Regions from separate parts of the Bacillus sp. JJ1609 genome, predicted to be linked through region 3. Evidence: predicted binding sites of a transcription regulator. Region 3 holds the regulator's gene; each other region holds the start of a gene.
What was found. The regulator LexA, encoded in region 3, represses DNA repair genes until DNA is damaged. The targets are predictions, from matches to a motif close to CGAACATATGTTCG.
Positions count from the first base shown of each region.

Region 1: a site for LexA is predicted at 2,217-2,230, ahead of V7654_RS23540 (DNA polymerase IV). Genes of this name have one in related genera too.
Region 2: a site for LexA is predicted at 2,353-2,366, ahead of recA (recombinase RecA). Genes of this name have one in related genera too.

Region 1 covers NZ_JBALSS010000049.1:686-4,978, forward strand. The annotation lists gene gndA (NADP-dependent phosphogluconate dehydrogenase) at 1-775, opposite strand, end outside; gene V7654_RS23540 (DNA polymerase IV) at 911-2,203, opposite strand; partial or broken gene V7654_RS23985 (HAMP domain-containing protein) at 3,182-3,334, shown strand; gene V7654_RS23990 (methyl-accepting chemotaxis protein) at 3,461-4,276, shown strand.
Region 2 covers NZ_JBALSS010000001.1:18,512-22,804, forward strand. The annotation lists gene rny (ribonuclease Y) at 1-902, opposite strand, end outside; gene recA (recombinase RecA) at 1,198-2,238, opposite strand; gene V7654_RS00110 (competence/damage-inducible protein A) at 2,501-3,751, opposite strand; gene pgsA (CDP-diacylglycerol--glycerol-3-phosphate 3-phosphatidyltransferase) at 3,777-4,293, opposite strand, start outside.
Region 3 covers NZ_JBALSS010000007.1:126,721-131,013, forward strand. The annotation lists gene V7654_RS08415 (DUF896 domain-containing protein) at 1-218, opposite strand, end outside; gene V7654_RS08420 (YneB family resolvase-like protein) at 280-942, opposite strand; gene yneA (cell division suppressor protein YneA) at 970-1,287, opposite strand; gene lexA (transcriptional repressor LexA) at 1,441-2,064, shown strand; gene V7654_RS08435 (DUF3934 family protein) at 2,186-2,332, opposite strand; gene V7654_RS08440 (ATP-dependent DNA helicase) at 2,888-4,293, opposite strand, start outside.

The DNA of each region.
Region 1 (4,293 bases), on a different contig from region 3:
GACCGGCAGTATCCAAAATCACGTCAACTAGAGGTTTTCCTGATTCTTCATCCTTCTTAGTAAATATGTCAGCAGTAATCTCGATAAGATAGCTATCCAACTCGCCTTTGTTCCAATCCGAAAATACTTGATGCAACTCTTCTGCATTGAGACCTAAAATATGCTTAAGCATAAAATACGATTCGGATATTAATTGCATATCTCCGTACTCGATGCCATTGTGGACCATTTTCACATAATGGCCTGCTCCATCCGGACCGATATATGTTGTACATGCTTCTCCATTGACTTTAGCAGATATGTCCTGGAAAATCGGAGCAACTAAATCATAGGCTTCCTTCTGTCCTCCAGGCATGATGGACGGACCATGCAGAGCCCCTTCCTCACCGCCGGATACGCCTGTCCCGATGAAGTGAAGGCCTAGCTCACTCAATTCCTTGTTACGACGCTGTGTATCGGCAAAATATGTATTGCCTCCATCAATGATGATATCTCCTTTTTCAAGATAAGGTTTCAACTGTTCGATTGTCGCATCTGTCGCTGCACCAGCTTTGACCATCAGCAAGATTTTGCGTGGCTTTTCAAGTGATTGGACAAATTCTTCAATCGTGTAAGTACCGACGAGATTTTTTCCTTTTGTTTCAGCCAGCATTTCTTCCGTTTTCTCTCTAGAACGATTATAAACGGATACAGAATAGCCTCTGCTTTCAATATTCATCGCCAAGTTCTTGCCCATGACTGCAAGGCCTATAACGCCGATTTGTTGCTTTGACATTTTTCCAACTTCCCTTCTGTCTAAAACTAGGTTTTTATATGCATACTCTATAATTTAGCAATGATAGATTTGTGTTGCAAACATTCAGATCTGGGCCCTTATTTATTTTGACTTAACTACTGTCAGTTAAACATTCTATTTGTCTTTTCTCTCTTCATTGTCATGCAACTTGCGGTCCTGCAGGAAATCTTTATTAAAGCTTGTATCTGTTCCTTTAATTTCTTCAGGAACTTTATTTTTAATTTGTGAACCAGCACTCTCAATTATGCTTTTGCCATATTTCTCTCTCAACATGCTCATTGTATTAATCAGCGGTTCCTTCCTTGCATCCTGCTCAAATGAGAAAAGATCCAGCTGTTTCACTGCTTGATCCGCTTCAAGAAGGTCAGTGCCGGTAATGCCCAACAGTCTTACCGGATCCCCGTTCCAATGCTTCAGGAACAGCGTTTTGGCGGCAGCAGCAATTTCATCCTTTTTAGAAACAGGATTTTGGAGCTTGTGGCTCCGCGTAATCGTCTTCCTGTCCTTAAAACGGATCATGACACTTATATTCGTTGCCACGGCTTCCTTTCGTTTCATCCTGACCGCTACTTGTTCAGAAAGCCTTTCAAGCACCTTCAAAAGCTCGACCTGGTTTGAAACATCTCTCGGCAAGGTTGTGGAATTACCAATACTTTTAAAATCATAGACTGATTCCGGATCGACTACCCGATTATCCTGGCCATTGGCTCTTTCCTTCAGCCTTATTCCGTTAATACCGAGCAGACCTTTCATCTGTATGTCATTTGCCTCTGCCAAGCCGCCAATTGTGTTGATTCCGATACTTTTTAGTTTGTCCGCAGTTTTGCTTCCTACTCCATGCATCTCTCCTACCTCCAGCGGCCAGAGAATCATAGGAATGTCACGTTTCCTCAAAACCGTGATACCCAGGGGTTTTTTCATATCGGAGGCAGTTTTAGCGAGAAATTTATTAGGAGCTATCCCAATACTGCATGGAAGATCTAACTGCTCTAGTAACCTCTTCTGAATACTTTCTGCAATCAGCAGGGGAGAACCAAGGTCGGAACAGTCTGTGATATCCATATAGCCTTCATCAATTGAGACTGGCTCTACGAGCTCGGTGTATTGACGCAATAAATCAAACATGGCAGCAGAGGCTGATCGATAGCGTTCAAAATTTGGTTTCTTTATGATCAAGTCAGGGCATAGCTTCTTTGCCTCCCATAATGGCATGGTTGTCCTGACCCCGAATTTCCTCGCCTCATAGCTGCAAGTTACAATTATCCCCCGGCGTTCTTCAGGATTCCCGGCAATCGCAAGCGGTTTCCCCTTTAAGTCTGGATCATAAGCCATTTCAACCGAAGCATAGAAACTATTCATATCAACATGTAAAATAACCCTGCCTTTTTTCGGATACATCTCTTTCATGTCAGCCACTTCCCAAATATACGTTCCCTCTTATTTTATCAAAAAAGCCCTAGCAATACCTAGAAGATGATTATTCAGCTGACGTTACAAACTGTATGGATCATTATAAAGACTCATTTATAGAATCTTCCTACAAACTTATATAAAATCGCCTGCTCCTTGCAGATTGTACCCCGCTCTGCTTAAATGTTTATTCAATAGAAAAATTTCTTTCTTGCTCTTGCATAAGTGATGATTACGGTTGTGAATTTTATGTGAAAAAATATTAAAAAGGTAAAGAACTAAATGTTAATGCCGATATAAATACATACACAGGTAAGCCTATTTAAATGTTATTTATGCTAAGACGGGGGAATATTTATGCAGCATTGGTCTATCGGAAAGAAGTATGGAAGCGTTTTTATTTTTATTATGGTGATCTTTTTAGGCAGCTTCGTCTATCTATCGACTGTGCTTAATAATCTGGCAGGAGCAATCGACCAGGCTGAGGAAAAAAGTGATTATGCGATCATGATCAGCGACATGGGTTCCACTTTTCGGCAAAAATATATTATCATTACAGATTACATAACTGAACCAAAACCAGAACTGATGGCACTTTATAAAAAGGAATCGGAGAATTTCAATGCGTCTGCAGTAAAGTTGAAATCCAATGTTAGATCCGAGGAAGAAAAAGCTCTATATAACGCAATTATGAAGACAGATAAATATATGGACAATGTATGGGAAGATGAAATATTAGCAACAGTAGAAGATTTCAAACAAAAAGGCGAACAAGTTGATATCTTCACTCAAATCAGTCTTGCCAATAAGGCTGAGACCATACGGGATATGAATATCGATAAACTGAATTCCCTAAGGACTGTCATTCTTGATGATCGAACGAAAATCATGAAGGAAACTCATTCCTCGATCGCATCCATGGTCCAGAATACATTTATGATAATGATCATAGCATTCGTCATCTCGTCGATTGCTATGTACTTTGTATCCCGTAACATCAGCAGGGGCCTAAAAGATGTAGTAGCTTATTGCAAGAAGCTTGCTGCGGGCGAATTGAATGTAAAGGTACTAGATGCTAAAAGCAAGGATGAGGTTGGCCAGATTATTGCCGCTATGAACCAATTGTCCGGAAACCTTAAGGCATCAATCTCCAGTATCCTGTCATCTTCTGACCAGGTTAATGAAATGTCAAGGAATTTAAAGCTTAATGCAGAAGCTACGACCCAAGCGAATAACGAGATCACTACTTCAATCATGCAGGTTGCATCGGCTTCTGAGGAACAAGTTAAAATTTCCGAACGTACAAATAATGCCGTTGAAAATGTTTCTTCACAGTTAATAGAGGTCACTGGATCACTTAAAGAAACTCTATATACTACATCTGTTTCGAAGGAGAAGATTGAGCAGGGCAAACAGTATGCTTTCAGCGTTACCGAACAGATGGATATGATTAATGAAAAAGTAAACGAATTATCGAATGTGATCCATTCACTGAAGAATAATTCTCAGGAAATCCATAGAATTATTGAGATCATTACTGATATCTCGAATCAGACAAACTTGCTTGCACTCAATGCTGCAATTGAAGCAGCACGCGCCGGTGAACATGGTAAGGGATTTGGTGTCGTTGCACAGGAAGTCCGAAAGCTCGCTGAACAATCAGCAGGCGCGGCTGAAAGCATCCGCAATATTCTTGAACAGACCGGGAAGGAAACAAACCAGGCTGTGAATGTTATGGATGAAAGCCAGGCGACCGTATTGAAAGGAAATGAACTTGTGGAAAAAGTGGCGATTACTTTTACTGAAATCGCAGAATCGATTGAAGAAGTAAGCATGAAAGGAAATCAAGTAAGCGAAGCAGTTGTAAACGCGAATGAAAAAATGGAGTTTATGGCTCAATCAGCCACTGAAGTTATCATTGCATCATCAAAGTCTGCACAATTCCTTGAACAGGTTGCTGCTACAACAGAGGAACAAAACGCAACAATGCAGGAGCTTTTGGAATCATCAGGAAAACTTTCAAGCATGGCAGAGGATTTGCGAAAATCGTTTTCGAGCTTCAAGTTATAGAAAAATACAAACAAGGC
Region 2 (4,293 bases), on a different contig from region 3:
TCACGGATGTGCTCATCCACTTCACGGCGTGCCTTTTCAACCATTTCCTCAATTCGAGCCGGATGAATACGTCCGTCCTGAACTAACTTGTCAAGAGCTAAACGGGCTGTTTCACGTCTGATTGGATCAAAACCGGAAAGGATTACTGCTTCCGGAGTGTCATCAATTATGAGGTCAATTCCCGTTAACGTTTCCAGGGTACGGATATTCCGTCCCTCACGGCCGATAATGCGTCCCTTCATTTCATCATTCGGAAGGTTTACGACTGACACAGTTGTTTCAGCAACATGGTCAGCTGCGCATCTTTGGATGGCAAGTGAAAGAACTTCTTTCGCTTTTTTATCGGATTCCTCTTTCGCCCTGTTTTCGTTTTCCTTAATCATTAGTGCAATGTCGTGAGCAAGTTCTTGCTCAGTTCGTTCCAAAATGATGGATTTAGCCTCATCACGCGTTAAGCCCGAGATGCGTTCAAGTTCAGCCTGCTGATTTCGTACCATCTCGTCCACTTTGCTTTCCATCTCTTCAATATGCTGTTGTCTTTTGGAAAGAGCGTCATCTTTTTTCTCTAAAAGATTTTCCCGTTTATTCAACGTCTCATCTTTACGGTCAAGATTCTCCTCTTTTTGCAATAAACGATTTTCTTGTTTTTGCAGTTCATTTCTTCGCTCACGAATTTCACGCTCTGCTTCAGTGCGCAGCTTGTGATTTTCATCCTTAGCCTCTAGCAGGGCTTCTTTTTTCATAGCCTCTGCTTCGCGCTTCGCATCTTCAATAATCTGCTCAGCAGCGTTTCTGGCACCTGCAACTTTTGCTTCCGCAACGGATTTACGATAAAAATAGCCAACAACTGCACCGACGAATAGGCCAAGCAAAATGGAGATGATCAAAATAATAGGATCCATCATTTTCACCTCCTCTTGCTATGAACTTGTGTTACGTTTTTTAAAGTGTCGGCATGTACATTGTTTCAAGCATCAACATACAGCTCTAATGCTTTTAAACGTTTTTAATACCATGAAAATGTAAAATATACATTTTTAATTGTAAAGCTGCTAAATTTTATTGTCAAGGGTTTGTCCCCCAAGGATTTGAAACCTTTTTATTCATTATTCTTTTTTTTCTAATTTTTATTTAAAAATTAACCAAACAAGGCCTCCTGGTTACAGGAGACCTTGTGTTAATTTTCAAGCTAGAGTTCTAATCCAGTTCAAGTTCTTCCTGGTCTTCATCACTTTCAGTTACGGTAAATTCTCCATCAAGTCCGTAGTGATCCCGGATCTTTTTCTGGATTTCAAGGCGGATGGATGGGTTCTCTTTAAGGAAAATCTTTGCGTTTTCCCTTCCCTGTCCAAGACGTTCTTCATTATAAGAATACCATGAACCGCTCTTTTGGACGATATCGAGTTCTGAGCCAATATCGATGATCTCGCCCTCTTTAGAGATTCCTTCACCGTACATGATATCAACTTCAGCCGTACGGAACGGAGGAGCAACCTTGTTCTTAACAACCTTAATCTTTGTTTTGTTACCTACCATTTCATTTCCCTGCTTCAATGTTTCAGCACGGCGTACTTCTAGACGTACACTTGAATAGAACTTTAATGCGCGTCCACCAGGCGTTGTTTCAGGGTTACCGAACATTACACCGACTTTTTCACGAATCTGGTTAATGAAAATGGCAAGAGTCTTAGATTTATTGATAGCACCAGACAGCTTACGCAAAGCCTGAGACATCAAACGAGCTTGAAGACCTACGTGAGAATCACCCATCTCCCCTTCAATTTCAGCCTTTGGTACAAGTGCAGCAACAGAGTCAATAACGATAATATCAATTGCTCCGCTTCGAACAAGTGCTTCAGCAATTTCTAAAGCCTGTTCACCAGTATCTGGCTGTGAAAGAAGAAGTTCATCGATATTAACACCAAGCTTTTGAGCATATACAGGATCAAGAGCATGTTCTGCATCAATAAACGCAGCTTGTCCGCCGTTAGCCTGTACTTCTGCAATCGCATGAAGCGCAACTGTTGTTTTACCTGAACTTTCTGGTCCGTATATTTCGATAACACGTCCGCGTGGATATCCGCCTATTCCTAGAGCAACATCCAATGCAAGCGAGCCACTTGGAGAAGTTGAAATCTTAGTGTCTGTCTTCTCTCCCAATTTCATAACTGAGCCTTTACCAAATTGCTTCTCAATTTGTTTTAACGCCATATCTAGTGCAGCTTGACGATCACTCACTCAATTTTCCTCCTTTTATATAAAAACGAACTGGCATTCTGCCTGTCCACAAATCTCTTATTTAATGCCTACTATTACTATACCTTTTTCACAACTGTTTGTCCATTAAAAAGTCGAACATTTATTCGTTTTTTTTCATAAACAAAAATCTGATAAAAGTGATTTTTATTCTATGTTTTAACTAATTTCTATAGAGTCAAACCCATGAAAAAGCCATTTTCAAAAGGAATCTGTCTATTTCTTGCAAAAAAAAACACGGAGCTCATCGCTTCCGTGTCCCTGCCAATCTATTAAGCAATAAAAAGCAGCCATACTTTACGGCACGCGTTCTGATTGCCTTCCTGGATCCGCCCAGATTAAATTTTTCGGCATATACTGGCTGGCCCTTTATCGATATTCCGATAAATACAGTTCCTGCAGGGTGGCCTTCTAATTCATCTGGACCTGCAACGCCTGTAAAACTGATTCCAATGTCTGCGTTTAGGAGTACAGCTGTGTTAACTGCCAGTTCCTTAGCACATTCGCCGCTAACAGCTCCATATTTTTCAATGGTTTCAGGATTAACGTTCACTAATTTAATCTTAGCCTCATTTGAGTAGCAAACGATCCCACCTTTGTATATGCTGCTCACACCTGGAATGGAAGTAACCTCCTGCTGAAACATGCCTCCTGTCAAACTCTCAGCTGCTGTTAAAGTCAGATCTTTTTCCTTTAGAAGCTTCGAAAGTTCAGTCATAAGTGAAGTTTCGTCATAGCCATAAAAAAATTCGCCAACACGTGCCATAATATCAGCTTCAACTCTATCAATAAGCGTTTGAGCTGTTTCTGAAGAACCATCTCTTGCGGTGAGCCGTAATGTCACTTCGCTGTCCCCTGCTAAAGGTGCAATCGTCGGATTGCTCTGGGCATCTATTAGGTCCTCAATCTTAGCTTCAAGTGCCGCCTCGCCAATTCCAAAGAAACGGAGCACCCTGGACTCGATTTTTGCCTGCCTGCCATACATGCCGGCAATCGCTTCCTGTCCATATTTTGTGAACATTGGTTCCATCTCGGATGGGGGGCCAGGGAGGAGCATGTATTTGTGCTTCTCAGTTGATAGAAACATTCCTGGAGCCATTCCATTATCATTCTTCAATATAATGGATCCCTCAATCACTAGTGCTTGCCTTCGATTGTTTTCTGTCATTGCCCTGTTTGTCTTTTTAAAATAATGCTCGATTGAAACCATTGCTTCTTCATCCATTACAAGCTGTTTCCCGAGCTGTGCAGCAATCGTATCTTTTGTAAGATCATCCTTGGTAGGTCCAAGTCCTCCAGTGAACAGGATGAACTCGGCACGTTCCTGAGCAACTTTCATGGCTTGTTCTAGCCTGTCGGGGTTATCACCCACAACGGTATGATAGAAAACATTTATGCCAAGATCAGCTAGTTGCCGTGACAGAAATCTAGCATTTGTATTGACGATTTGTCCCAGAAGCAATTCCGATCCTACCGCAATAATTTCAGCATTCATCTCCAAACTCCCCCAGTGGCTGCCATTATTTTGAGTTCGTGAAAATATCCTTATTTTTGGCGAAATAGTCCCATCCAGACCAAATTGTAAAGAACATCGCTACCCATAATGCAATGTCCGCAAATGGAATCGAAAAAGCTTCAAATATGATGTTGTGCAGCAGCAGTGCAGAGATGGCGACAGTTTGGGCCCACATCTTTATTTTTCCAGGCATTTTAGCTGCTACAACCTCACCGCCTCCTGCAAGGAGAAGGCGAAGGCCAGTAACGGCAAATTCCCTGCTGATGATCACAATAACAATCCAAGCTGGTGCATATCCAAGCTCAACTAATACGATAAGAGCAGAAGATACAAGGAGCTTATCTGCCAGCGGGTCCAAAAATTTCCCAAGATTAGTGACAAGATTGTGCTTTCTGGCTATATAACCGTCAACCCAGTCAGTAACTGATGCAAAAATATAAATAAGTGCACCAATTAGATGGGTAACCGGCATTGTTGTACCAAGCAGAGAAATTTCCCCCCACGAAAATGGTACCATCATC
Region 3 (4,293 bases):
TTGTTTTGAAATTCTTTTAGCTTACCAGGAGTAACATCATTCCCAGCTGGATCCACAATGGTTACACCTTTTAATGTATTAAGCATGGAAGAACGGAAGGATTGCAGATATTCTGCTCGAAGCTTCGTTTGTTCCTTTGCCTCTTCCTCAGTCAACTTTGATGCTTTTGCTTTTCGTGCCAATTCATTAATTCTGGCAATTTTATCACTAGATAGCATTGGTAAAGCTCCTTTGTAAAAAAGTTACGTTAAAAGTCATGTTACTAGAATCAGGGGATTTTTACAAGAAAGGAGTTTCCTCATCCTTTGTCTCTATGTATTCTAGATATCTGCGATTAACTGTTGCTTTTGAAACATTGAACCCAAAGCCTCTTAATGTTGCAGCAATCTCGGCAAAAGTAAGACCATTATTCCTGAGCTTGACAATCTCTTCGATTGGCATATCTTTCCGTTCTCTCCCAGAATGGTCACCTTGATTTTTCAAGTTCCGCTGAGGCTTATATCCGTGCTCAATAGCCCGCTGCATCCCTCTTTTGATTTTGATATTGTGGATCTTTCTTTGATATTCTTCGACCATGCTCACAATTTGAAGCACCATCGAATCTGATTCTGAAAGCTGAAGCTCACCATTGTGCGAAATACTGTAAAGCTTGATTTTTTCTTTTAAAATGCAGTGGAGAATTGCGACCTTAGCATTTCCTCTGCCAAGACGTGTTTCATCCTGAATCAACAGTGCTCCGATTGTTTTATCTTTAATTAGGTCGAGGAGTTCCAATATACCTTCTCTTTCAAGATCGTATCCGCTTGCCTGCTCCTTAATGATTCTCTGAACCTCGAAGCCGTAGCTGCCAGCAAGGCGGATTAATTCCTCCTCCTGCCTCGCCAGTGAGGTTTCCTGTGTTTCTTTTGTCGTACTTACGCGGCAATAAATAATTGCTTTCATGATGTCACCTTATTCGCTTTGCTTATTTTATCTTTCTGCGCCGGCAATCTGTGTCGGCTCTACTTGTTCAGCCATCACGGGGATGACAAGTTCATCGCCAGGAAAAATCACCTCGCCGGCTATTCCATTTTTTTTCTGTACCCAGCTAACGAACTCGTTTTCTGAAAGATTATGTTCATTTGCATATGTTTCGGCAATCTCCCATAATGATTGCCCTTCTTCTATAGTAACAGTTATGTATGCATCGTCTGAAATATTTAAATGAGCTTTCGCCACTAACGAAAAAATCAAGCTGACAGCAAGCAGGATGATTGCATATGAATAGTTTTCCCAAAGTTTTTTCATGTTCAGCACCTCTTTGCGAATGTATGTTCGTTCATTTGATTTCATTATAAAACGAACATTTGTTTCGTGTCAACTAAATATTCGAACTTATGTTTGTATCTCGATAGAGGACATGGTATAATAAGGACAAGAAAATATACGAGGTGCGTGAATATGACGAAGTTATCGAAACGGCAACAAGACATATTTGAGTTCATTAAAGGTGAAGTCAAGAAAAAAGGATATCCACCATCCGTACGCGAAATTGGCGAAGCGGTTGGCCTTGCCTCCAGCTCCACTGTCCATGGACATTTAGCTAGACTAGAAAGCAAGGGCTTGATCAGACGCGATCCTACAAAGCCGCGCGCAATCGAAATCCTTGAAATAGAAGAAGATAGCCGTATCCCTAAATATAATGTTGTCAACGTACCTGTCGTTGGTAAAGTAACTGCGGGTATGCCGATTACGGCAATCGAAAATGTCGAAGAGTACTTCCCTCTTCCTGATCGTCTCGTCCCTCATGATGAGCAAGTGTTCATGCTTGAAATCATGGGAGACAGTATGATTGAAGCGGGAATCCTTGATGGTGATTATGTCATCGTTAAGCAGCAGAAAACGGCCAACAATGGTGATATCGTTGTTGCGATGACAGAAGAAGACGAAGCAACAGTTAAGCGTTTCTTCAAGGAAAAGGATTATTTCAGGCTCCAGCCAGAAAATTCATCCATGGATCCTATTATCCTCCGCAACGTTTCGATTCTGGGCAAAGTGATCGGAGTATACCGTCATATGCATTAAAAAAAAGCAAGCGGCTTTCCGCTTGCTTTTTTACATATGAATCTATTAAATAAGATGTTTTACTGATTATGGAACCTTCAGATTCTCTATAAACCATCTCCATTACGGACTAGCCCCTTTATTATTCTTCTGTTTTATCCTGGTGTTTCACACCTTTACTCTTATAAGGCTTGGCACTTTTAGCCTTATTCGCGCTTGATTGCCATCTGTTCCATCCTTTTTTACCTGTACCTCGACCTGTTCCGCCTTTACTCTTCGCTTTACTCATGTTTATCAACTCCGTTCATTTATAAATACAACCATATTGTTAACCATTTTAATTGATGAAACACATTTAGAATGGAAAGATACAGTTCTAAACTATTTCGTGATTATCTTTGTGTATCTAATTTATACTACCCCTTATCTAGGAGAGTAGCACATTTTACCATTTACAGGGCAGAACCCCTAGCATGTTGTCCATTATCTCATAAGATAATGTATCAACAAGGGAAGGAGTTGAAAAAAATGGGATGCAACAGAAATAACAACGATGTTTCTAATGTTTTTTTCCCTAACAGGGACAGGGATAGGGACCGTAATCAAGTGAGAGCAACTATTGACTTTGATGATCTTTGCCGCGCAGTGCGCCGTTGTATTATCGAAGACTTAGAAGGTGCTCAGGATGATAGAGATGATCGTGATCGTGATCGCGATCGTGATGATCGTAATCGCCACCACAGAAAATGTGGATGCTGGTTCTAATTTAAATCCACACCTAATTCGCTAAAAAGAATCCCGGAGGTATTTATCTTCCGGGAGTCTTTTTCATCTTTAATATTTTCTAGTACCATTTTACATTCTGAACAGGGAGAACTTTTACGATGTCATTTAAATAGGCTTCCTTTTGCCCAGCAGTTAACCACAGATGTACAATTCCGGAATCCTGGCTGCTCCTAATCAAACGGCCCATTCCCTGCCTTAAACGCAGCAGCATATATGGCAGGTCAATCTCTACAGTTGCGTTATTGGCATGCTTTCGTTTCGCCTGGAAAACAGGATCATGAGGAGGGAACGGCAAGGAAGAAATAATCACCTGGATTAATGATTCACCTGGAACGTCCAATCCTTCCCATAAACTATAAGAACATAGTACTGTTGTATGCTCGCTTTGGAAGGCCTTTACGGTTTCACTAATTTCTCTGTCTCCCTCAAAAAGTATGGCAAATGGCCATTTTTGAATATCTGCCCATGCCCTAAAGCGTTCCATTTCCTGAGAGGATGAAAATAACACAAGAGATTTTCCGTTTTGGCTTAATAAGTCGGCCCCAATCTGCTCCCATTTATTCGTTTCATCTGTCTGGATGTGTCCCGCCATCTTCATCTGCTCTTCATAATCAAACGGAGACGCCACTGTAAAGGAAGAAAACTGTTCAATACCAAGGCTTTTAGCAATATAACTAAAGTCGCCAGCCTGGGATAATGTAGCTGAAGAAAAAACAAAAGGAATATTTTGTGAAAAGACTTCCTTCTTCAAAATTTCTTCAACTAATCGAGGCATAATAACCAATGATGTTTGAACCTCATTCTCCTCAAGCCAGAAGATCCCTTCATCATTTTTAAGGAAAATTCCTAAACCATAAGCAAAGAACTCCAAATACTCTTCCATGATTTTCAAATGGTAATCATCGATGACGAATAATTCAGCATCAAAAACAAGCTGATCCATCAAATCACTTACCTTTTTCTCAAGGGTTTCAGCTGTTTTCCTGATACTAGCAAGGAGCGGAACTTCTTTTCGATTAGATCCTACAACCGCTACTGAGTTATCAACAAGCAGGTCGAACCATGCATCATGAAGCTCTAAAATATCCTCGATTAAATAAAGCGACTCTTCCCTAACATCCTGATGCATATATCCTGTTAGGACCGTCGTCAGCGTTTGTGAGTTAAAACGATAAGTAAGCCCTTTTTGCGCTGCAAATTCAAGCAGGTGGCCTTCATCAAAAATGACGGTGCTCGCTTCAGGGAGAAGCGGCATTTGCCCTTCCCTTTTGCGGGACTCTTTCGTCCAGACATGTTCCATATAAAAGTCATGGGAACATATGATTAAATCACCAGCATGACGGTAGTGATCACGGTTCAAGGTTTGGCCGCAGCGGTGGCGCCATTCACAAGTGGAGCATTGCTGGAGCGGATCCCATGCCATCATGGACCATTTTTCATTGGATACCCATGGATATTCTTTGC